Regions from separate parts of the Shewanella mesophila genome, predicted to be linked through region 3. Evidence: predicted binding sites of a transcription regulator. Region 3 holds the regulator's gene; each other region holds the start of a gene.
The links. Region 3 encodes MetJ, which represses methionine synthesis genes. Its sites were predicted from a motif close to TAGACGTCTAGACGTCTA; they were not measured.
Positions count from the first base shown of each region.

Region 1: the regulator MetJ is predicted to act here: its motif matches at 7,045-7,062, upstream of msrA (peptide-methionine (S)-S-oxide reductase MsrA).
Region 2: the regulator MetJ is predicted to act here: its motif matches at 3,641-3,658, upstream of metH (methionine synthase).

Region 1 covers NZ_CP080421.1:2,211,833-2,219,911, reverse strand. Annotated here, with positions in the region: gene efp (elongation factor P) at 1-402, opposite strand, end outside; gene earP (elongation factor P maturation arginine rhamnosyltransferase EarP) at 448-1,653, opposite strand; gene fldA (flavodoxin FldA) at 1,779-2,306, opposite strand; gene ybfE (LexA regulated protein) at 2,359-2,631, opposite strand; gene K0I73_RS09735 (DUF2788 domain-containing protein) at 2,643-2,864, opposite strand; gene K0I73_RS09730 (alpha/beta fold hydrolase) at 3,026-3,826, opposite strand; gene seqA (replication initiation negative regulator SeqA) at 4,103-4,648, shown strand; gene pgm (phosphoglucomutase (alpha-D-glucose-1,6-bisphosphate-dependent)) at 4,703-6,358, shown strand; gene msrA (peptide-methionine (S)-S-oxide reductase MsrA) at 6,498-6,977, opposite strand; gene astE (succinylglutamate desuccinylase) at 7,307-8,079, shown strand, end outside.
Region 2 covers NZ_CP080421.1:3,445,780-3,453,858, forward strand. Annotated here, with positions in the region: gene cobT (nicotinate-nucleotide--dimethylbenzimidazole phosphoribosyltransferase) at 1-326, opposite strand, end outside; gene K0I73_RS15290 (FecCD family ABC transporter permease) at 380-1,453, opposite strand; gene K0I73_RS15295 (ABC transporter ATP-binding protein) at 1,453-2,340, opposite strand; cobalamin riboswitch at 2,460-2,651, opposite strand; gene K0I73_RS15300 (histidine phosphatase family protein) at 2,783-3,385, opposite strand; gene metH (methionine synthase) at 3,775-7,497, shown strand; gene K0I73_RS19180 (hypothetical protein) at 7,710-7,841, opposite strand; gene K0I73_RS15310 (DUF6765 family protein) at 7,890-8,079, opposite strand, start outside.
Region 3 covers NZ_CP080421.1:3,750,613-3,758,691, reverse strand. Annotated here, with positions in the region: gene K0I73_RS16560 (DUF3373 domain-containing protein) at 1-1,198, opposite strand, end outside; gene K0I73_RS16555 (c-type cytochrome) at 1,246-1,575, opposite strand; gene K0I73_RS16550 (conjugal transfer protein TraF) at 2,186-3,382, shown strand; gene K0I73_RS16545 (sulfite exporter TauE/SafE family protein) at 3,454-4,140, opposite strand; gene metJ (met regulon transcriptional regulator MetJ) at 4,284-4,598, opposite strand; gene metB (cystathionine gamma-synthase) at 4,823-5,989, shown strand; gene K0I73_RS16530 (bifunctional aspartate kinase/homoserine dehydrogenase II) at 6,009-8,079, shown strand, end outside.

The sequences.
Region 1 (8,079 bases), 1.5 Mb from region 3:
GACTTCACGTACAATAGTCGTTGGCAGTTCAACAGAGATTGCTTTACCGTCGTAGAAAGTTACTTGGCAAATGTCTTCCATACCGTCACAGATATAAGCTGCTGCATCACCTAGGTTATCAGCTTCTACATCGTATTGGTTGTACTCAGAATCCATGAATACATACATAGGGTCTGCATAGTAAGAATAAGTACAATCAAGACGATCTAGAATGATATCGTCCATCTTGTCTTCGCCTTTGAAGGTCGTTTCAGTTGAAGAGTCTTGTAGCACGTTCTTCAATTTCATTTTCACGATAGCCGCGTTACGGCCTGAACGCGTTGTTTCGGTCTTCTGCACAACCCATGGGCTGCCATCTAACATGATCACGTTACCAGGACGGATTTCATGAGCAGTTTTCATTTCACTATTTCCTATTTTAGGTTTTCTCTATTTCAACGCAGTATCTTAGCTATTTTTCACGAATTGAACTAGTCGCGAAGCAAGATCTGTGTCATTTAATGCGTCAATTGGCCACTTCTGAGCATGATGCATGAGTGGCAAATTGGCTAATTCGAGGTTTTGCCAGTGCGTTTGCACGTCATTTTCGCCAGCTTCATTAAAGGCAAGATTTAGCGCCTGCCAGCTATCAGCGATTTCCGGCGCCAGATTATGACAATAAAGTGCCATAAAGGCTCGTAATTTTATTAGATGATAGTCATCTTCTTGAGGATATATGTGCCAAATAAAGGGTTTTGCCGCCCATTGTGCCCTTAGAAAAGAGTCTTCTCCGCGCACAATATTAAAGTCGCAGCTCCATAATAAGCGATCAAAGCCCTGTTGATCTGTCATGGGTAAGATGTGAATGGTTAAATTACCATAGGTAAATTGCTGACCAGGGCACACCTGTTCCGGCTGCGCTATAACGCCCGTTAGGCTATTTAAACTGCGCCCCATGGGCACTAAGGCGTGAACTTTGGTCGACGAAGAGTGCCATAACTGACATAAGGAATCTAAAGTCTTAGTTTCATAACTAAAGATACTAATAACAGTGTCTGCAGCGTCGATGCCTTTGAGACCGAGTCGTTGAAATAATCTATCTCTGTTGCTCGGGTCTGATTGCCAATCTGTTCGCTTAGCAAAAAGATCCCGCTCGCAGATAAGCCCGCCCGTTTTTTCATTAAAGCCTGGGAAGTAAAAATACTTTTTTAATCCACTCGCTTGTAAAGAGGGAAGGGCGTGACAACCATCGACCCAATCTTCTGCACTTAAGTACTCAAGGTTTAGCCACAAAGGGGCGGCCAGCTCGGCTGAACCATGATAGTGAGTGATTCTATCTATGACTTCGACCGGAAGCTCACAGGCAAACGCTTCGATAAGCACACTGCCTGGCTGATATTCGAGCGAGAGAGGCTTATCCCATAACTTAATGCTCACATTATCAAAGCGTTGTATCGCTTGGCGAGGATTAAGCTCAGGCAAAATGTGTGAAAAGCTATTGAGATCGTCTACCCAAAGGTTTACGGCTATCTGGTATTCATGGGCGAGCTGTTTGGCTAGTCGCCATGTGACACCGATATCACCATAGTTATCGACTACAGCGCAAAAAATGTCCCAGTGCTCTTGGGCTCGGAGGTCGTGTGTCCCATGGTCGTATGTATTGTTATTTGCCATCTGTCATACTTACATTAGCTGCGCTAAAAAAAGCGGCTATAAGCCGCTTTTTATTACACTTTTAACAAACTAAATTTCGCTCAAATCATATCTTGAACAAATCATAGCTTGAATAAGATCAGTGGTTAATCTTCTAGCTCAGCTAGGCACATCTCTTCATAGATCTGCTTAACCCATGCATCGACACGTTCTTCGGTTAATTCTGGTTGACGATCTTCATCAATCCCCAGACCGACGAAGTGTTTGTCATCGGCTAAACCTTTAGAGGCTTCAAAGTCGTAGCTGTCAGTCGGCCAATGACCAATCACAACGGCGCCGCGAGCTTCAACGATTTCGTTAACCATGCCCATAGCATCGAGGAAATACTCTGCGTAATCCTCTTGGTCTCCACAACCAAAAATTGCTACCAATTTACCGTCGAAATCGATCTGCTCTAAATCGGGGAAAAAGTCATCCCAATCACACTGAGCTTCACCGTAATACCAGGTAGGAATACCAAAAAGGAGTAGATCATATTCAGCGATCTCCTCTTTAGTACTCTTGGCGATATCTTTAACATCGACCATCTTCTTACCCAGTTTTTTCTGGATCATTTTGGCGACGGCTTCGGTGTTACCTGTATCACTGCCGAAAAAAAGACCTACAGTTGCCATTGTCTTTCCTTTATCTAGTTCATTAACTTATTTTATGCAAAATCGCTATAGATCAGTTATTAACCTGCTGTAGCAAAATTGACTCGATTAACTGGCTGCGGCTGATGTTACTGGCCAATGCCTTTTCATTCAAGGCGTCATACAAATCTTGTGACACCTTTAACTCTATTCGCTTTAATCCATTCGCTTTGTCGCGTTGGATTTGATTACGTTTGTTGATCTTTAGCTGTTGCTCTCTGGATAACGGATTACTGCGAGGACGACCTCGACGCTTTTCAGTAGCAAACAGGTCTATCGTTGTTCTGTCTGATGATTCTTTTGCCATTGAAACTACATTTAACCTATGCCTGAGCCTTCCCAGGACATCTGTATTAATCCTTTAGCTATAAACCCGGCGCAGCCGAGAAACAATACTAACCATACAATAAAGCGGCCAAATTTAGGAACTTCTCCCTGCTTTAGCACGTCATGAATTGCCATACCAATAAAGAAAAATATCGAAGCAAAAAACAGATCCAATCCAATCGATTCTATCTGCTCCATATACTGAGATAACATTACGGCGTTCCCTCAGGCCAAAAAATGAGGCGAGAATATATCATAGTTAACCCATGTCTGCTATACGATTTACCATCACTTATTTGAAAAAAATGATCTAAATAAGTGATTAAAATCGCCGACAAACTGCGACGAAAATAAGGATGGAACCGCAACAGCGCCTAATCATTACTAGCGATAAAATCACCCACCAAACGATTAAATATTACGGGCTTTTGAGCATGTAACCAATGTCCTGTTCCAGCTAACGTCTTGGCTTTAATGGCTGGAAACTGCTGCACAAATTGAGCGCTATGCTCAGCTTTAACATAATCTGAATCACCACCGCGAATACAGAGACTCGGCCCGGTATAACTGAGTTCCGTCGTTATTCTATTTGAGGGCAAATCGTCACAACGAAGATCCCAACCGATGAGCTTGTCGTAACAGGCTTGTAAGCCCGCAAGATTCATCTTCCAACTAAAACCAGCGTCATCCTTTTGTAGGTTTTTCAACAAAAATTGCGCTGTGGCTTCGTCTATACCGCTATTGAGTAGTTCAGTTAACCCTTGTGAGCGGCTGCGCAGATTTTTAAGATCCAACTGATTCAGCGCTGCAAAAACTAGCTGATGCCGCGGATTATATGCTACGGGGGCGATATCTGCGGCCACAAGGCTTTTTACATATTGTGGGTAAAGAAGCGCCGCAGCCATAGCGATCTTTCCGCCCATTGAATGGCCCACAAAATGTGCGCTGTCAATGGATAGCTCAGCTAATAATTGCGTCATCGCTTTAGCTAAAGAGGGGTAATCCATCACCTGCCAATGTGGACTTAGGCCGTGGTTGGGAACATCTACCCGTATAACCCGATGATCGCTCAATGAGTTCGCCAGTGTTTTAAGATTATCTAAGTTACCGAACAAGCCGTGGATCAGAATCACTGGCGTGCCATTACCCGATATTTGATAGTTAAGAGTCGACATGAGTTCGCGTGTTGAAAATTTGCGCCAAATTGTGCCTGTAAATACTGCTAAATGACAGCACTATGAAAATCGACGAATATCACTTGCATGGTTTTTCAGCAAATGAGCGTTAATTTATTGATCAAACGACGATCTGCGATAAATTTAGTGGGATCGCTCTTTATTCTATGAGGGCAGTTGGCATACACTGGAACGGATCTGAGCCTTGGGTGTACGGATCGGTTTATAAACAATAATAACGAGTTAATTTTCACTTTCTAAAGGAAGATTTTAGTCATGAAATATATTGAGATTGATGAAGAGCTATATCGCCATATCGCAAGCAAAACCGAGCGCATAGGGGAGAGTGCTTCAGAGATCCTACGCCGACTACTCGGGTTAGATGTTGAAACGATTCCAGTGACTACGCCGAAACAGATAAGCCAACCAAGCTTAGAAAACAAGCAGGCATCAACGATAACGAGACCAGAAGTCGCAATGTCGCCTAGTTCAATCGAGACTCTGATTGATAAAGAGATACTGGCTCAGCAGAAAGGTGCGGTAGGTCGTTTCCTTTATAGCCTAGAAGCTATCTATAACGCGATGCCACAGCAGTTTGATCAAGTGCTACAGATCCAGGGTAGAGATCGTCTCTACTTTGCGACCTCAAAAGAATCGCTACTAAAAGCCAGTAAATCAGCTAATCCAAAAGAGATTGGCAACAGCGGCTTCTGGGTGACAACCAACAATAACACAGCTAAAAAGCGCACCATATTGACTGAGGTACTAGTTCAATTTGGCGTCGCGGAAGCGCAGATCGAATCGATGATTGGTAACATTTAGAGCTTATATTGTATGTTGTTTCTTGATCATCCATATTCACGATAGGAGTCAGTTTTGGCGATAGATAAACGCGCGGGGCAAGCCGCACAGCAAACGGATTTGGTTAGTATCCCTAAATTGATGAGCCATTATTATCGGCTCGCACCTGATGTTAGCCTTGATGCTCAAAAGGTGACGTTTGGCACATCCGGTCATCGTGGTTGCGCTTTTACTAAAAGTTTTAATGAAAAACATATTCTCGCGATTGTGCAAGCGGTTGTCGATTATCGCCAACAGGCCAATATTACGGGACCTATGATTGTCGGGATCGACACCCATGCGTTGTCACAAGCGGCTTATGTTACCGCTCTTGAAGTGCTCAGCGGAAATGCTATCCAAGTATTAGTCGCAAAAGATGATGAGTTTACCCCAACCCCTGTAGTATCTCAGGCCATTATCCGTGCCAATCGAGATATGCCTGCAGCCTTAACCGACGGACTTATTATCACACCTTCACATAATCCACCCCAAGATGGTGGCATTAAGTATAATCCGCCCCATGGTGGACCGGCCGAAGGTGAGATCACCGCTTGGATTGAATCTCGTGCTAATGACTATCTAGCAAAACAGCTCGAAGGAGTAAAAAGGCTTAGCTATTCGATTGCGGTCCACACGGCGCTGATCGTAGAGACTGATTTTATGTCTGCTTATATTGACGCGCTCGATGATGTCATCGATATGAAGGCCATCAGTAAAGCTGGAATTAAGATCGGCGTCGATCCACTCGGTGGCTCGGGGATCCATTACTGGAGCAAGATCGCTAGTCGTTTCGATATCGACATTGAACTGGTTAACGACAGGGTCGATCCCACGTTTAGCTTTATGACATTGGATAAGGACGGCAAGATCCGTATGGATTGCTCGTCACCTTATGCCATGGCTGGATTACTGAGATACCAGAACGATTTCGATATTTGCGTCGGTAATGACCCAGACTATGACCGGCATGGCATTGTCTGCCCTGGCTCGGGGTTGATGAATCCTAACCATTATTTGGCGGTTGCGATTGAGTACCTATTGATGCATCGCCCCGATTGGTCTTTGGATCTCATTCTCGGAAAAACCCTAGTCTCTAGTGCGATGATCGATAAAGTTTGCGCCGAACGAAATCGTATCATGAGTGAAGTCCCTGTCGGATTTAAATGGTTTGTCGAGGGGCTGGCCGAGGGAACCTTTGCCTTCGGCGGAGAAGAGAGTGCGGGCGCGGCTTTTCTACAGCGTGATGGCCGTACCTGGTGCACCGATAAAGATGGCTTCATTTTGGCCCTGCTGGCGGCAGAGATCCTAGCAGTAACGGGATACACGCCAGCGCAGTTATATCAGCAGATGGTAGAGCGTCATGGCGAGAGTTTTTATAAAAGAGTTGATAGTCCGGTAAAACCAAAGCGTAAAGCGAAGTTTAACCAGTTGATTAGTGCACAGGTGACAACTGCGCAATTGGGCTGTGATCAACTTGCAGGTGATGATATTACGGACGTGCTCACCCATGCACCAGGCAACAAAGCGGCTATTGGTGGCATAAAAGTGGTGACTAAAAATGCTTGGTTTGCGGCGCGCCCTTCGGGAACCGAAGCACTGTTTAAACTCTATGGTGAAAGTTTTGTGTCTGGGGCCCATCTCGAGCAGGTATTAACCCAAGCGCAAGAGATGATTGATATCCTGTTAGCCTAGAACCTGCTAGTGTGATTGCGTGACTGTGTAGCCAATCGTTAACAAGGCTCAGTTGATAGTAATTAGAGCGATAAAAAGGCCCCATCAGTTTTGATGGGGCCTTTTTATCGCTGGCACTGAATTTATTAACAGAGGTAGTTTAGTAAGTCAGGTGGCAGGTTGGCAGATTATTCTTTTCTAAGTAGTTCTGGTGATATTCTTCGGCTCTATGGAAGGTGACGGCTGGCACTATTTCAGTCACGATAGGTCTCAGTCCCCACTTACCACTGCGAGCAAGCGCAAGCTTAGAGCCCTCTGCTACCTCTTTTTGTTGTTTATCATGAAAAAAGATCGCACTTCGATATTGATGGCCAATGTCACCGCCTTGCATATTGAGCATAGTCGGGTTGTGATTGGACCAAAATACCGCAAGGAGTTGTTCATAATCTACGCGTGTTTCATCGTACTCAACCTGTACAACTTCAGCGTGGCCGGTATTACCCGCTTTAACTTCCTCATAAGTCGCCGCGTTGTCGTCACCGCCCATGTAGCCTGAGGTTGCTGCGGTTACGCCGTCGATTTGCTTGAAGAAGTATTCTACGCCCCAAAAACACCCTGCACCAAATGTCGCTAAAGCCATTTCTATTACCTCGTTGTACTTAATTGCCGAGATAGTTGCTGACTATGTAGCAGTCATCTCGCGTTTATGTTCGTTTAAATGTCTGTGTCAATGTTACCATCCATTTTTAGATGTTTATCCGTATGGATGGCTGGATGTCTTTTATTGTGTCATTGCTGGTGATGGTAATGCAAGATCATTTTTGCTATTTATACTGGTTATTCCTGTTTGGATATACGCGGATAAATAGCTGTCTTTTCCGTTAAATGATACTATGTCGCTAACTAATAATAATTCTAATAAATCCAAGGATTCATCCCTTAAATGCCTAATGAAACCAGCCTTAAGGAATGATAAATGTAAGGAGTTTTCTTGTGTCACAAGCCCTGAATTTGTCGAAAGACTTTTTGCAATTCACGCTGGCTAACCCTAAAGCTATTGATGAGCCGCTATCATTCAACATCGATGAACATACTGATGTTGAAGTGTGGGATACAGGGGTTATAGTGTTTGAACCTCGCATTGAAGCTGCTGATGCATCTGGTGGTGCTGTCAAAAGTATCGTGCTCTCGTCAGCCGTTCATGGCAATGAAACCGCGCCGATTGAACTGTGTAATAGCCTAATCACGGCGTTGCTGACGGGCAAACTTGTGTGCCGTCATCGAGTGTTGTTTCTGATAGGAAATCCTCCAGCTATCCACAATGGTACTCGGTTTGTGGAAGAGAACCTAAATCGACTCTTTAGCGGTGCTCATTCACAAGGCGAAGGCTTAGTGAATGCTGAGCGGATGCGGGCTAAAAAGCTTGAGCAGTATGTTGACCGGTTCTTCAATAGCGACAAAACAAACGGGTCTCGTTGTCACTATGACCTACACACAGCAATACGTGGCTCAAAACACGAGAAGTTTGCTATTTACCCCTATCGTCACGGTAAGCCCTATAGTCAAGAGCAGTTAATGTTTTTATCTGCTTGTGGCATTAACACTGTGCTGTTTCATCATGAGCCTACGACCACCTTTAGCTATTTTTCATGGAATAACTATCAAGCCGAGGCGTTTACTATCGAACTTGGCAAGGTGATGCCTATGGGGCAAAACGATATGACGCGGTTTATCTCGTTAAA
Region 2 (8,079 bases), 300 kb from region 3:
ATACCGCAATCTATCACCTCCATATCGAAACCAGACTGAGCACAAAAAACGTTAATGGCAGCACCGCCATTGAGAAAATTCTGTACCATCTGCGTCGTTACTTCACTCGGCGCAATTGACACACCAGAAGCCGCAATCCCATGATCGCCAGCAAACACCAGTAACTTAGGATGACTAATCGCTGGTGACGTTTCCCCCAACACTTGCGCTATCTGCAACGCTAATGGCTCAAGCTCTCCCAATGCTCCCAAGGGTTTGGTTTTACCATCTATTTGGGCTTGGATCGCTTGATCAAACTCATGACTCACCGGCGTTATAGTAAACATCTCTTTCATCTTACTGCGTCCTCACCTTACTGCACGAGAAACCGATACGAGGGCTATCCACGTCGCTTGGTTGCTAAAATAAACAAAAAGAACAAGCTACCGATAACGGCAGTGATAATGCCGATTGGCAATTCTTGATAACTCAGCAGGCATCTTGCCAACACATCTATCCAGATCATAAACAGGCCACCGACCAAGCCTGTGATCAACAAGGCAAACCTTCCAGGCAACAATAGCCGCACCATATGAGGGATCATCAACCCCACAAAACCGATACCGCCGCAATTGGCCACCAGCACGGCGGTAATTAAAGAGCAGAGCAGCAACATACCTAGGCGCAAACGCTGTACATTAATGCCTAAGGTATGCGCGGTCTCATCACCGGCTTTCATGGCTAAGATCTGACGTTTAGACAACAAGATGATTGCCGTGGCTAAACCTATCACCACCAAAGGCAGAGTAAGCCCTGCCCAGCTTGCCTTGGCAAAACTCCCCAGACTCCAAAACAGCACAGAAGCCGCCGCCTGAGGACCTGAAAAATAAAGCAACAGACTGGTCAATGCGCCAAACATAAATGATACCGCCACCCCTGAAAGCAACATGCGCTCGATCTGAGTGCTCATGGCTCGACCACATAGTGCCAGTACCATAAGCACAGAAAGCCCCGCACCGATAAACGCCCCCATGGGCAAGCTAATGCTATTTATTAATGAGCTAGGGAGTGTGCCCGACATAGTCTCTGAGTTGCCAAGTAGGGTGATCACCAATACCGCACCAAACGAGGCGCCCGAAGAGATCCCAAAGAGATAGGGATCGGCAAGGGGATTTCGCGTAACGGTTTGCAATACCGTACCCGCTATCGCAAGACCAAAGCCCGCGATAAAAGCCAGCAGAATACGTGGCAATCGCAGCTCCATCACAATCCGCGATGTCACGCTGCCGCTTGACTCACCGCTTAGCGCGCCAACAATGGCATCAATAACCTGTTTGACACCTATCTCGGCCGCACCAAAACTGGCGGCAAAAATAGGGGTTAACAGAGAAAAGAGGGCAATCAATACCGCGAACAGTATGACTCGCTCTACCCTATTTGCGCCCAAGGAGCGCTGCATTACCTTGGTGATCATCAGCCCTTACCCTCCTTCAGATCGCTCTTTGTGAGAAATCTGCCATTGGCTGAGGTAACGCCTATCGCGTCACCATGGACTAGGTCACCTTGCTCGCCTAGATGGGAATAACCGTAAAAATAGTTAATCTGCGGATTACCATGTTGTGGATGGGGTAATACCTGACAGCATACGCCAAAGACCTCACCAATCTGCTGCTCTGTAAGCACCTCTGCAGGCGAGCCTTGGATCACCGATCGCCCTCTATTAAGCAGCAATAATTGATCACACAAGGCACTGGCTAAATTCAGATCGTGAATAGAGATCACCACGGTAATATCTAAGGATCGCAGTAGTTCTAAGATCTGGATTTGGTAACGAATATCGAGGTGATTTGTCGGCTCATCGAGGATCAATAACTTAGGCCGTTGCACTATGGCTCGAGCAATCAATGCCCGTTGTTTTTCGCCGCCCGAAAGTTGCTCATAAGATTGATTCGCCAGCTCACTCAAACCAACCGTGGCAAGCGCATGACGTACCTGCACCTTATCTTGCTCGCTTGTGAGGGAAAATGCGCCTTTATGGGGCGTGAGTCCTAAGGCAACTAACTGCGCCGTCGTCATATCGAAATGATGGGGCGTATCTTGCAAAACCACAGCCACTTGCTGTGCAAACGCCTTAGCCGATAGATCGCCAACGGAATGACCAAATAGACAGATATCGCCTTTACTGGGAGTCAAATATCGGTAAAGGCAACGCAATAGCGTCGATTTACCTGCGCCATTAGGGCCGATGATCCCAAGCATTTTACCTTGGGACAGCGACACGCTGACATCTGACAAAATTTGGCGTTCGCCGCTGTGCCAGCATAAACCTTGTGCGGATAAGGCAGAAACGTCTTTAATCACGGGCACCAACCCAAGGTGCGGTCTTAATGCACAGGTATAGCGCTGCAATAGATGAAGACAGGGCAATAGCCCAAAATGTAATGGTCATGAGTAGCTCCCTCAAGTCACCCGCTTGAGTCATAAGGCTATAAAGTAAGGCAGGTATCCTGACTCGTGGTTAACCTAAGGTATTAGCAGCCTTATTTAACACACTCACAGTTGCGGGCACAGTTTGGGCTGATGGCAGTTTGCCTTCCCAATTCCCTATTAAGTTTGAGTTGCTCGTCTCTTTAGCAGAGGCGAATCTCAACACCTTACTCTCGACATCTTTCGCTACTGAAATTTCGCTATTGAAAGACACCTAAAAATTGTTGGTTATTATGCGGCATTTCAAACAAGAGACAAGCACTAGCTGTCGTGCCATCAAACAAGCACAGCCCCGCTACCACTTACCTCCTATGATTCAGCCCCAATGCAGTCGCCAAAACCCCTTGCCATCGTCAGCTCTGTAATGGGTAATTTTAACCACACAGGCATACTCAAGACTCATTCGAGTATAGAAGCCTACCGACTTAGTGACTCCCAAGGCCTTGGACATTAAATAACGAATAACGCCACCATGAGTGATAAGTAATAACTTCTCACCACTGTACTGACTAACGAGATCATCGACCAGCTCATCGAGGCGCAGTTCAAAGGCCGACATAGCTTCACCTTCAGGTAAAGGATATTGCCAAGGATCTTGCCAATAAGCCGTTAACTCTTCGCCATGCTCTTCGTGTAATACCGGGATTTCATGGCCATCCCAACGGCCAAAGTAGATCTCCTTTAGGCGTTCATCAAAGCGCATGCTCATCCGTCTTTTACTGGCGATATGTTCGGCAAAACTGGCGCAGCGGATTAAAGGCGAACTCACTACTCTGTCAACGGCTTCGGGCAACTTAGCATAGGCCAACTGCATCTGTGCAAAACCGATTTCAGTCAGCTGAACATCGCAATGGCCTCGCAGCAGATTACCACCTTCACATTCGCCATGACGCATCAAATAAAGCGTTGTTTGAGTCATATTAAAACAGGATCGACTTGCTTGAGTGTAATACTTAAGGAGGATACTCTTAACCGATAACACATTGCAATACATGATGATTAAGCTTTTGATAATTTACAAAAATCTATAGCAATATCCATTTAATCAATCGCCTAGGTACAGTCTCTTCATTGCCTAAATCGCTTATAACTTAGCTAGGTTATTAGTCCACAAAGGTTATACTATTTTGACTTGCCCTAAGCGCTATAAGTCGATTAATATAGGTAAGAAGTATAGACGTCTATACGTTTATACTTCCAGATAAGAATAACAAACGGTAACGTACCCTTAATCACACTGCATTAACCTCATAACGACGGTTTCCATGCAATGGCTAGTTAGAAGTTAGTAAAAATAGGTAGAATTTTATGGCGACCCATACCCCTGTTAAGCATGTAAGACAGATAGCACCGCAGATCATCGAGCAGCTCAAATCGCAGATATTGATCCTCGACGGCGCAATGGGCACCATGATCCAAGATCATAAGCTTGAGGAAGATGCCTTTCGCGGCGAACGTTTTAAAGATTGGCCCTGCGATGTAAAAGGCAATAACGATCTGCTCGTACTGACTCAGCCAGCCATTATCAAAGATATCCATAAGCAATACCTACTCGCTGGTGCCGATATTATCGAAACCAATACTTTTAACGCCACTCGTATCGCCATGGCCGACTACGAGATGCAGGAACTGTCCGCCGAAATAAATCTAGAAGGTGCAAGGCTTGCACGCGCCGCGGCCGATGAGGTCAGCGCTGAAACGGGTCGTGCTTGTTATGTCGCTGGGGTACTAGGCCCCACCAACCGAACCTGCTCGATTAGCCCCGATGTCAACGATCCCGGTTATCGCAATGTCAGCTTCGATCAACTGGTTGAAGCCTACCGCGAATCCATTGAAGCGCTCATCGAGGGCGGCGCCGACATCATCATGGTGGAAACCATCTTCGATACCCTCAACGCTAAAGCCGCACTGTTTGCGGTTGAGAGCATATTCGATGAGATAGGCCAGCGTTTACCCATCATGATCTCAGGCACCATCACAGATGCCTCGGGTCGCACCCTCACGGGACAAACCACTGAAGCCTTTTACAACTCCTTGCGTCACGTTAAACCGTTATCGATCGGCCTTAACTGCGCCCTTGGTCCACAAGAGCTGCGTCCCTACGTTGAAGAACTATCAAAGATTGCCGAATGTTATGTGTCGGCGCACCCTAACGCGGGTCTGCCTAATGAATTTGGGGGCTACGATGAAACCCCTGAAGAGATGGCGGAGGTTATCGGTGAATGGGCGCAAGAGGGCTTTCTGAACATCATTGGCGGTTGCTGCGGCACTACGCCAGCACATATTAGCGCCATACGCCAAGCGGTTATCGAGCACCAAGCCCGTGAATTACCTAATATCCCAGTCGCCTGTCGCCTGTCGGGGTTAGAGCCGCTTACCATAGATGAGAACTCGCTATTTCTAAACGTCGGTGAACGCACCAACGTCACCGGCTCGGCCAAATTTTTACGCCTGATCAAGACTGGCGAGTACGAAGAGGCGCTGTCGGTTGCCCGTGAACAGGTCGAAAGCGGTGCCCAGATCATCGATATCAATATGGATGAAGGGATGCTCGACGGCGTCGAGGTAATGCAGAAATTCCTCAACCTTATCGCCTCAGAGCCTGATATCAGCCGAGTACCGATCATGATCGACTCCTCCAAATGGGAGGTGATTGAGGCAGGACTAAAATGTATTCAAGGAAAAGGCATCGTTAACTCCATCTCCCTCAAAGAGGGCGAAGAGAAGTTTATCGAGCAAGCCACTCTAGTAAAGCGTTACGGCGCAGCCGCCATTATCATGGCATTCGATGAAGTCGGCCAAGCCGATACCAAGGCGCGTAAAATCGAGATCTGTACCCGCGCCTATCGGGTGCTGGTCGATAAGGTCGGCTTCCCGCCAGAAGATATTATTTTCGACCCCAACATCTTCGCCATCGCCACAGGCATTGACGAGCATGACAACTACGCCGTCGACTTTATTGAAGCCACTCGTGAGATAAAGCGCACCCTGCCCCACGCGATGATCTCGGGCGGTGTGTCGAACGTGTCGTTCTCATTCCGTGGTAACAACCCTGTGCGTGAGGCGATTCATGCAGTATTCCTCTATCATGCGATTCAAGCGGGGATGGACATGGGGATCGTCAACGCGGGTCAGCTGGCGATTTATGACGATATCGACAGCGAGCTAAAAGCACGCGTCGAAGCGGTAGTGCAAAACCTGCCTTGCCCAGTGGCTGATTCCAATAACACCGAGCAACTACTTGAGGTCGCCGAGAAGTTTCGCGGTGATGGGAGCCAAGTGGCTAAGAAGGAGGATTTAGAGTGGCGCAGCTGGGAGGTGAGCAAACGTCTTGCCCATGCTCTAGTGAAAGGCATTACCGACTTTATCGATGAAGATACCGAAGAAGCAAGACAACAAGCCACTCGGCCACTGGACGTGATTGAAGGCCCGCTCATGGATGGCATGAACGTGGTCGGCGACCTCTTTGGCTCAGGTAAGATGTTCCTGCCACAAGTGGTCAAATCGGCGCGGGTAATGAAAAAAGCGGTCGCCTATTTGAACCCCTATATCGAACTAGAGAAGGTCGAAGGTCAGTCCAACGGTAAAATCTTGATGGTCACCGTAAAAGGTGACGTGCACGATATCGGCAAAAACATCGTTGGCGTAGTGCTGGCCTGTAACGGCTATGAGGTGATCGATCTTGGGGTCATGGTGCCTGTGGAGAAGATCATCGAAGTCGCCAAGGCGGAAAATGTCGATATCATCGGCATGTCAGGCCTGATCACCCCGAGTCTCGATGAGATGGTGCATAACGTTAAAGCCTTCCATAAAGCAGGGCTCACGATCCCGTCGATCATTGGCGGCGCGACCTGCTCGAAAATTCATACCGCGGTTAAAATCGCGCCCCACGCCCCAACAGGTGCTATCTATATTGCCGACGCCTCACGCGCCGTGCCTATGGTATCCAAGCTTATCAGCAATGACACCCGTCAAGCCACCATCGATGCCGCCTATGATGAATATCAGGTGATGCGCGACAAGCGTAACTCACAAGAAAAGCGCAAACAGATCATCCCTATCGCCGCCGCACGCGACAACCGCTGCCAGCACGATTGGGCTAACTACACCCCATTTGTGCCTAACCAACTCGGGCGTCAGGTGTTCGATGACTACCCACTGGAAGACTTAGTCGAGCGTATCGACTGGACCCCGTTTTTCCGCAGCTGGGAACTGCATGGCCATTTCCCGAAAATCTTGGACGACAAGGTGGTCGGTGAAGAAGCCCGTAAGCTATTCGCCGATGGCAAAGCCATGCTTAAGCAGATCATCGACGAAAAATGGCTTACCGCCAAAGCGGTTATCGGCCTGTTCCCTGCCAATACCGTTAACCATGACGACATTGAGCTCTACACCGACGAAACCCGCACAACAGTGGAGATGACGACCCACCACCTGCGGATGCAGATAGAGCGCGTAGGCAACGATAACTTCTGTCTGGCTGATTTTGTCGCCCCCAAACACTCAGGTGTTGCCGACTACATGGGCGGCTTCGCCGTCACCGCAGGCCACGGCATCGACGAGCATATTGCCCGTTTCGAAGCCAACCACGATGACTACAATGCCATCATGCTCAAATGTTTAGCCGACCGCCTAGCCGAAGCGTTTGCAGAGCGCATGCATGAACGAGTGCGTAAAGAGTTTTGGGGCTACGCCGCAGACGAAGACTTAGATAACACGGCACTCATTCGTGAAAAATACAAAGGTATCCGCCCAGCACCGGGTTACCCCGCCTGCCCAGATCACACCGAAAAAGGCTTGTTATGGGACCTACTTAAGCCAGATGAAACCATTGGGCTTAATATTACCGAAAGCTACGCCATGTTCCCTACCGCCGCCGTATCGGGTTGGTATTTTGCCCACCCACAATCACGCTACTTTGGCGTGACCAATATTGGCCGCGATCAGGTAGAAGATTACGCCGCGCGTAAGGGGATAAGTGTGGAGGAAACCGAGCGGTGGTTAGCACCAGTATTGGATTATGATGTTTAGTGGGAAGTGATCTGGAGTCATCACCTTGACTCCTTTGATTACCCAAGCTTTGCTTGAACATTAGTACTGAGACTTCAACTCACTAACCCATACGGCCTTGCGGCCGAGGTAAGTCGTGGGTCTTCAACCCACACCCGAGCCAAAGGGGAAAAGCGCCTGTTCCCCTTTGGCAAATCCCCCGGCGCCCCAGACGAAGTTGTTTTCCCTCGTGCTTATGGATAAATCGCTACCGCTGCCGAAGGATGCATCCATGCACCTGCGGAAGCTAGTCGGGCATCCATGCCCGCCTCACGCAATTTATTCCAACGCCCTTCGGCAACTTCGATAGGGACTTGTTGTAGCATCTGACCTCTTAGGTATTAATCAAAGTCATCTAAAATTCATTAACAATTTTATGCTAAACAAATTCCATATTTTGGTAGCACATCATGCAATATATCGAATCTATGAGCCTGAAGAGCATCATGGAACATTTTCCAATCAGAGCTTAAAAATGGGCTATGATATTCAAACGTGTCATCTTCTTGATCTTTAGGTGCTAGTTGACCTATCGATTCATGCTTCCATGAACCCTCGCCTTTG
Region 3 (8,079 bases):
TCATGTCTTCATCACTTTCGTAGGCATACCCGATACCACCTAAGTACATGTCACCAATGACACCGCTTGGTTGCACTCGGGTTTCGAAGTTGAAGTTAGAGAACTTCTGCATATCTTGGTACATGGTTGGTGCAAAAATGCCCGCTAGCTGAGTCGGGAAGGCCATGGTGCCTTTGAAGCCATCGTTAATATCTTTGGCGCCAAATAGGGTGAATTGGAGGAAGTGGTTTCCGTCGTTAATGGCATCGATATTAAAGCCGCCAAGATGAGTATCTTTGGTGACTATGTCGCCAAACATCTCGCCGTTACCCCATTGTGACTCGAAACCTTGACCGTAGCAGAAGCGTACTATCTGGCCATCGATACCAGTAATTTCACTCAGGTTGTAGCCTAAGGTCAAACCATCAAAGTTGAAATTAACTAAGTGACCAGAAGGTGTGCCACCACGCTTTTCATTTTCGCGGTAGTGAGATGGAGGGCCATAGGTAGAAGGTCTGCGGCCTATTGATAGGAAGGTGTTAGAGCCGCCGATATCTTTCCAATTGAAATAAGCGCGTTCAACTCTGAGCCAGTCACCGCTGGTGTTACCGCTGCTGGTGCCATCCATAGTGAATGAACGCCATGAATCAAATACTTGGGTGCCTGTTGAGTCGCCCCAGTTTTTGTACATGCTTAGGCGAGCGGCGAAGCTAACATTGTCCCAAACCTTGGCTTTCAGGTTAAGGCGTAAACGAGTGGTGTAGAAAATGTCGTTGTTAATATCTTGGGTGCTTTTAGGCGCAAGCACATAAGGCATAACACCTTGTAGCATGCCGTTTTGGAAAGCCATAGCAAGATCTGGATTGGCGCTGAGCATCTGTCCTAATGGTGAGCTAGGGTCATTAGGCATACCAAAGGCACCAGACATGGCTTTTTGACCAAAATCATTAAAGTCTACCTTGATAGCAGGGTTCCAGGTGACGTTTTGGTAATGCAATGAATGGGCCTTGGTACGAAAATCTCCCGTGATTTCAATTCTATCGAGCGAAGTATGGCGCTCATTTTTATCCACACGGCTATTAATATCGTCAATTTCTTGTGACAGTTCTGCTAGCTGCTGTTTTAGATCTGCCAGTTTTTGTTGTTCTTGGTCGGCACTGTAGGCGCTGCCTGAAAAAGCTAATGCATTGGCAATCAGTATTGATAGTAGAGTACGCATGTTATCTCTCCCGTTACGTAAAGACGCAGTAAATAATTCGCTTTTGGTTAACCGCAAGTTTGTGGCTGATCAGAATCTGCCGCATGGTCATAAAGGAACTGTTGAATATCTAAGCGTTCCTTTTCGGAGAGTTTTTCAAAAACGTCTGGTTTTACTTTGTGCATGTCACGTTGAAAGAAGCGGTCCCACTGACTCATGGTTTTGCTCATAGGTGTTAACTCACCAGCGGCATCACCTTTGCTGTGGCAGGCCTTACACTCTTTTTTGTAGAGATGTTTGCCCTTTTTCGGGTTGCCGCCATCTACGGCATAGGCTTGTCCGCCAATTGACAGAGTTAACATTAGGCAAGTAGCAATTTTTACTAGGTTCTTCATCATCTTTTTCCTTAATCACTACTCCGAGTGATTTATTGATATGAAACAAAATGCTTGTTTCTTGTTGGAAAATTTATCAAAAGACACTAGATGTTAATTTGAAGTTGATCACTTCAATTAAAAAAATCTAATTGATAAAAATATCATTAATAAAAATCTAATGAAATTTCTTAATTCTATGTTTTATAATGTTTTTTTGTTTTTTGTTTTGGTAGGGGAAATCAACTTAAGGTCTGGGGCTGTGATGATTTATGTCACACTTCATTATTTTAACTATTTCTAAACAAGGGGCGGGTTAACCGAACGTTGTCGGTTTGCCTGACTCTTGAGTGGAGTTGTTGTTTAACTGTTAACCAAGGTTGATGATTGAACTGTATCGAACTCTCGTTATCAATTGCCGTCAGTTTATTAGTGGTAGCCTATTGTTTCTATGATAAATGTTGATTATGTTGGGCCGTAACTTTAGTTCGCTGCCTCTATATTGTTTGGCGTAGTGATATTTGACGAATTTATTATTTTTTAGGGCTTAAATCGTCCACAATAAGCTGATGATGGACTATCTTTAAAATCGAGCTATTTGATAATGAAAATAACAAAAATTAGGGTGAATGGAATGAGGTTCCTTAATAGTGTATTTACGATGGTGTTGTGCGGTTTATCTGTTTCAGCGTTCGCTGGGCAACAATATTACGAAGCTCGTAGTGATGCGATGGGGGGCGCGAGCGTAGCCTCTTCTAATCGAGAGGGTGCAGCCTTCATTAATCCCGCATTGTTAGCTGTGCATGCGCCAAAATATTCGGGCGGTGTCGTCATGTTACCTGCATTGGGAGGCGATGCGGCAAATGTGAACAACTTAAGCGATCAATTTGATCTGCTTCAGCTCTCCTATGATGGTTTAGAAAGCGCAATTAATGTGGCTGATGTTGCAGAAATTGAGCGTTATAAAACTGCGCTAATCGGTGATTTACAATCTTTAGAAGATGAGAGTGCTTACGCTAGCGCGGGATTAGGTTTCTCTGTGGTATTGCCAACTAAGCGGATGCCAATGGCAATATTCTATAAAACCTATATTGATGCGGTGAGTGTCGCAGCGATAGAACAAAGTGATTTAGATTTGTTGGAAAATATCGATCCCAATAATCCGCCTGCCTTGACTGATCTTGATTCCCAAGGTGCTGTTATAGCAGGTGCAGTTTCAGATTTAGGGGTTGCACTTAGTTTTCCGATATCCATAGTTAACATGCCTATTGCTGTAGGGATCTCGCCTAAGTTACAACGTATCGATACATACAATTATGTCATTAGCGCCAATGATTTCGATGCGGGCGATTTCGATGATGAAAAATATCGCAACAAGGAGACCGCTTTTAACTTAGATGTCGGCGTCGCGATGCAACCTATAGAGGGGATGCTTATTGGTTTGTCTGGTCGTAATTTGATCAATCATAAAGTGGATACTGTCGAGTCACTTGGACGTCAATTTACTTATCGAGTTGAGGCGCTTTATACCGCTGGGGTTTCTTATGAGTGGAATAGATTTAGCGTAACAACAGACATAGATCTTAATAAAAATAAGCGCTTTGATGAAATCGATAGCACCCAGTATTGGCGTTTAGGCGGTGAAATACAAGCAACTGATTGGCTTGCTTTGCGTTTAGGCTATCGTCATGATCTTGAGGATTCGACCGCTGATATTTATTCCATAGGCACAGGATTTACCATTGGTCGCTCATTTAATTTCGATTTAACTGGCATGATGGGCAGCGATGATGCTGTCGGCGGCGTAATTCAAACTTCTTATCATTTTTAAGCTTGATAGTAAAAAGCGATGAAAGCTGAGATTAGCAAAGATCTCAGCTTTTTTATTTGGGCCACCTGAATTTAACTAGTCATATCTAATATCGATTTGCTTGCTAAGATGATCGCGCTGAGACTACACAGCGATAACGTCATAACCCGTGTTTTCTGCTTGTCTACCCGACCAACGAGTCGATTCGCAAATAAGTAGCCCAAAATAACCGATGGCAATAGCAGCGCCGAAATATAAAAGTGGTGTAAGGTGAGCAGGCCGCTGAAGCCTAAAATTATTAGCGCTATGGTTGAGCTGAAAATAAAAAATGCCGACAGTGCGGCTCGGAACTGTTTGGCGTCTTTTCCTGAAAGTAAGATCGCTAATGGTGGTCCACCAATGGCGGCAATATTACCAAAAATGCCTGATAGTATGCCTGCTGCAAATAAGCTAGTTCGCGTGATAGGGAGAGATAACTTGAGTAAACTTAGCAATACTGCCAGTGCCACGATAATCGCTATGGCTAAACCTAATATCGGTTGTGGTGCCCAGAGCAATAGCAAAGCACCTAATATGCCTCCAGGAATTCGTCCAAGTAATGCATATTGTAAACCGTTAAACTCAAGTGCTGCTCGTTCTCTGAATAGTGTTAACAGTGAGATTGAAAATCCCATTAAGATCACTGGCGCGGGAACGAGGCTGGGATCGACAAGATAAAGCAGTGGCGAGGCGACAACGGCTAAGCCAAAACCGATAAGGCTTTGAGTAAACGCACCCATAAAGATGATTAATGAGGCGAGAATTAAGCTCGTCGGGTCGATGATAAAGTCAGCCACAATTACTCCATCTGGCGGGAATGATTGACAAAAAAGGGACCGTTAAAAGATCCCTTTCTAGATAAATATTTGGCAAGTTGAGTGTATTACTCTAACTCTTCCCATTCGATGCCCATTTCTGTCATCAGCTTTTTCACTTCAGCTGGGATACTATCAGGCTTGTCTTTTGACAAATCATCGTCATGGGGAAGCGGTTGGCCTGTATAGGCATGCAAAAACGCTTCACAGAGCAATTCGCTGTTGGTGGCATGGCGTAAGTTATTTACCTGACGGCGTGTTCGCTCATCGGTTAATACCTTAAGTACCTTTAGAGGAATAGAGACAGTGATCTTTTTCACTTGCTCATTCTTCTTACCATGTTCTGCATATGGGCTGATATAATCGCCATTCCACTCAGTCATTGACTCACCTGTAAATTCTCAAATTCGGGGCAGATTTTATACCCTTACAAATTACAGTCAAATTATTGCCCTTAATTTTTGTGAATTGCAAATAGATTTCTAAATGTTTGGACGTCTAAACGTCTAAATGTGTTGACGGTGAGGGCTTGCTTCGGTACATTTAGACGTCCAGACATCTCTTTGTGGAAGATGACTGTTAGCGTATCGATTTTTAGGAGTAATAGATGACAGAGCGAAAACTAGCCACCACAGCGGTTCGTACCGGGATTGAGTCGGATACTCAACATGGTGCAGTTGTACCGCCCATTTACCTGTCAACAAATTACTCTTTTGATGGCCATAACAATCCCCGCGACTTTGACTATAGTCGTTCGGGTAATCCGACGCGATCAATTTTAGGCGATGCAATTGCTGAATTAGAGCGAGGCGCTACTGGTGTGGTGACCTGCACAGGTATGGCCGCAATTACCTTAGTGACTAGTTTGCTTGGCCCCGACGATCTGCTTATCGTTCCCCATGATTGCTATGGTGGTAGTTATCGTCTGTTTACCAATCTTGCAAAGAAAGGCGCTTTTAAACTTGTCGTGGTCGACCAGACAGATCCTAAAGCGTTAGACGCGGCGATCGCTCAGCAGCCCAAGATGGTATGGTTAGAAACGCCCTCTAATCCGTTATTACGCGTCGTCGACATCGAAGCAATAGCGAAAGCGAGTCACAGCGTAGGTGCACAGGTGGTGGTCGATAACACTTTTTTATCCCCTATTTTACAGCAGCCTCTACTGCTCGGCGCCGATATAGTTATTCACTCAACTACCAAATATATCAATGGTCACAGTGATGTAGTTGGCGGAGCGGTTGTCGCCAAAGATGCTGAGGTCGGTGAACTGCTCCACTGGTGGTCTAATACCTTAGGTTTAACTGGCTCGGCTTTCGATAGTTATCTTACCTTACGTGGTTTACGTACCTTGCCAATAAGAATTCGTGAGCATCAAGCAAATGCACAGAAGGTACTCGCGTTACTGACATCTCATTCTGCGGTTGCAAAGGTATATTATCCAGGGCTTACGGATCATCCAGGACATGAGATCGCGCTAAAGCAACAAAAAGGCTTTGGTGCAATGCTTAGTTTTGAACTAAAAGGTGGAGAATCCCAGCTTATTGCGTTTTTAGATCAGTTAAAATACTTTTCAGTAGCCGAAAGTCTTGGGGGGGTAGAGAGCTTAGTCGCAGTTCCTGCTACCATGACCCATAGAGCGATGGACCCAGAAGCGCGTTTTGAAGCTGGAGTAAAAGAGACTCTGATCCGTTTGTCTGTGGGGATCGAAGATGGTGATGATCTGGTGGCCGACATTCTGGCGGGTTTAGATGCTGCTGAAGCAGTAAGTTGTTAAAGGTATTGAGGAGCAAAAAATGACACGATGTCATTTGCATAAATTTGGTGGTTCTAGTTTAGCGGATGCAGATTGTTACCGCCGTGTCGCTCATATTCTTCTTACTCACGGCCATAGCGATGATCTCATTGTGGTTTCTGCTGCCGGTAAGAGTACTAATTTTTTATATAAGCTGCTCGATCTAAGCGAATCTAATCAGCTGTGGCAAGAAGAGCTGCAAGTATTGATTAGTTATCAACAGAATTTAATTGAGCAGTTACTCTCTAATGAACAAGCCCGTAGTTTGCGTGAGCGTCTATCGACCGATAAATCGCAATTAACCAGCTTACTGTCGATTGACCCATTGAATGATTATCAACGTAATCAAGTGGTCAGTTTTGGTGAACGTTGGTCGTCGCGATTATTGGCCGCATTACTGCGAGAGTCAGGTGTCGCAGCATCCGATGTCGATGCTCGCAGCTTATTAGTCGCCGATGAAGGTGCTGTGCCTCAGATCCGTATCGAGCAATCTAAGCTAAAAGTACAAGACTTGCTTAACAAGCACTCTAACGAACGGCTGGTGATCACTGGCTTTATTTGCGCCAACGATAGAGGTGAAACTTTACTGTTAGGGCGTAATGGTTCAGATTTTAGTGCAACCTTATTTGCCAGTCTTGCCGATATCGAACGTGTCACTATATGGACCGATGTTGAAGGTGTGTTTAATGCCGATCCTAACCGCATTAACGATGCCAAACTGTTGAAGAGTATGTCTTTGACCGAGGCCAATCGCTTGGCGCATCTTGGCTCTCCAGTACTGCATAACCGCACGCTACAACCGCTATTTGATACCGAGGTGAGTCTGGCGGTGCGCTCTAGTTACGCGCCACATACTGACTTTACTTTAATTGCACCTAAGAGCTCTTCTGCTAGTGCGCCAGTGGTGACCAGTTTGCCTAGCGTATCGTTATTTTATTTGACGCTAAATGCCGAGTTACCTCAGCTGTTGGACTGTTTTGCTCAAGCGGGACTGACGCCGTTAGCGTATTGGTCACTTGCCCATGGAAGAGCGGAACTTGCCTTTACCCATGAGAACCAGAAGCAGGCATTAGCGATATTCGAAGCCAATCGAGAGTTTTTGGGCATTGACGAGCTGCAGATGCGGGAAGATCTCGGTCTTGTAGCGTTAGTGAGTGCCGATGCAGGACTATATCGCCGTGGTTTCTCACGATTATTGAACCGTGACGCTCATCCTTTATGTAATGATGGTTTGAGCTTAGTGACGCTAGTGCCTAAGGCGCAGGTTAATCTGTTAACTCAGAAAGTACACCGTCGCTGTGCTGGCCCTCGAAAGCGTATTGGTGTGTTATTGCTTGGCGTTGGTAACATTGGCGAAGCGTGGGTGGATCTGTTTAAGCGTGCTAGGCCCGTGCTAAATAAAGAGCTCGAGGTCAGTGTGGAATTAGTGGGGCTATTGAGCTCAAAGCAAGCGCTGATCAGTGAAACGGACATCGATTTAGATAGCTGGTTGCAACAGTTTAACGAGCGAGCGACACCCTGGCAGTACACTCATCTATTTGAGCAGCTGCAAAATCTGGAGTGTGACGAGCTTATTGCGCTTGATATCAGCGCCAGTGCAGACTTAACCCTTCAATACCCTGAGTTTTTTGCTCGTGGTATTCATATTGTGAGTGCGAATAAATTAGCTGGTTCTGGGCCTTTGCCTTTCTATCAAGAGCTGAAGCAACAATTGGGTAATCGACGATTATTCTGGCGTTACAATGCCAGTTGTGGTGCCGGGTTACCTGTGCAGCACGTGCTGAATGATCTACACAATAGTGGCGATCAGATTGAAGCCGTTGGGGGAATATTTTCAGGTACCCTATGTTGGCTATTTGAACATTTTGATGGCAAGAAACCCTTTTCTGAACTTGTTTTAGAGGCAAAGGGATTGGGGATCACAGAGCCCGATCCTAGAGACGATCTTTCTGGTCGCGATATGCAACGTAAGCTGCTTATTTTAGCCCGAGAGATTGGCTATGATATTGAGCTGGAGGATATTGAGTTGCAATCTTTAGTGCCAGCATATCTTGCTGATATTTCAGTGACTG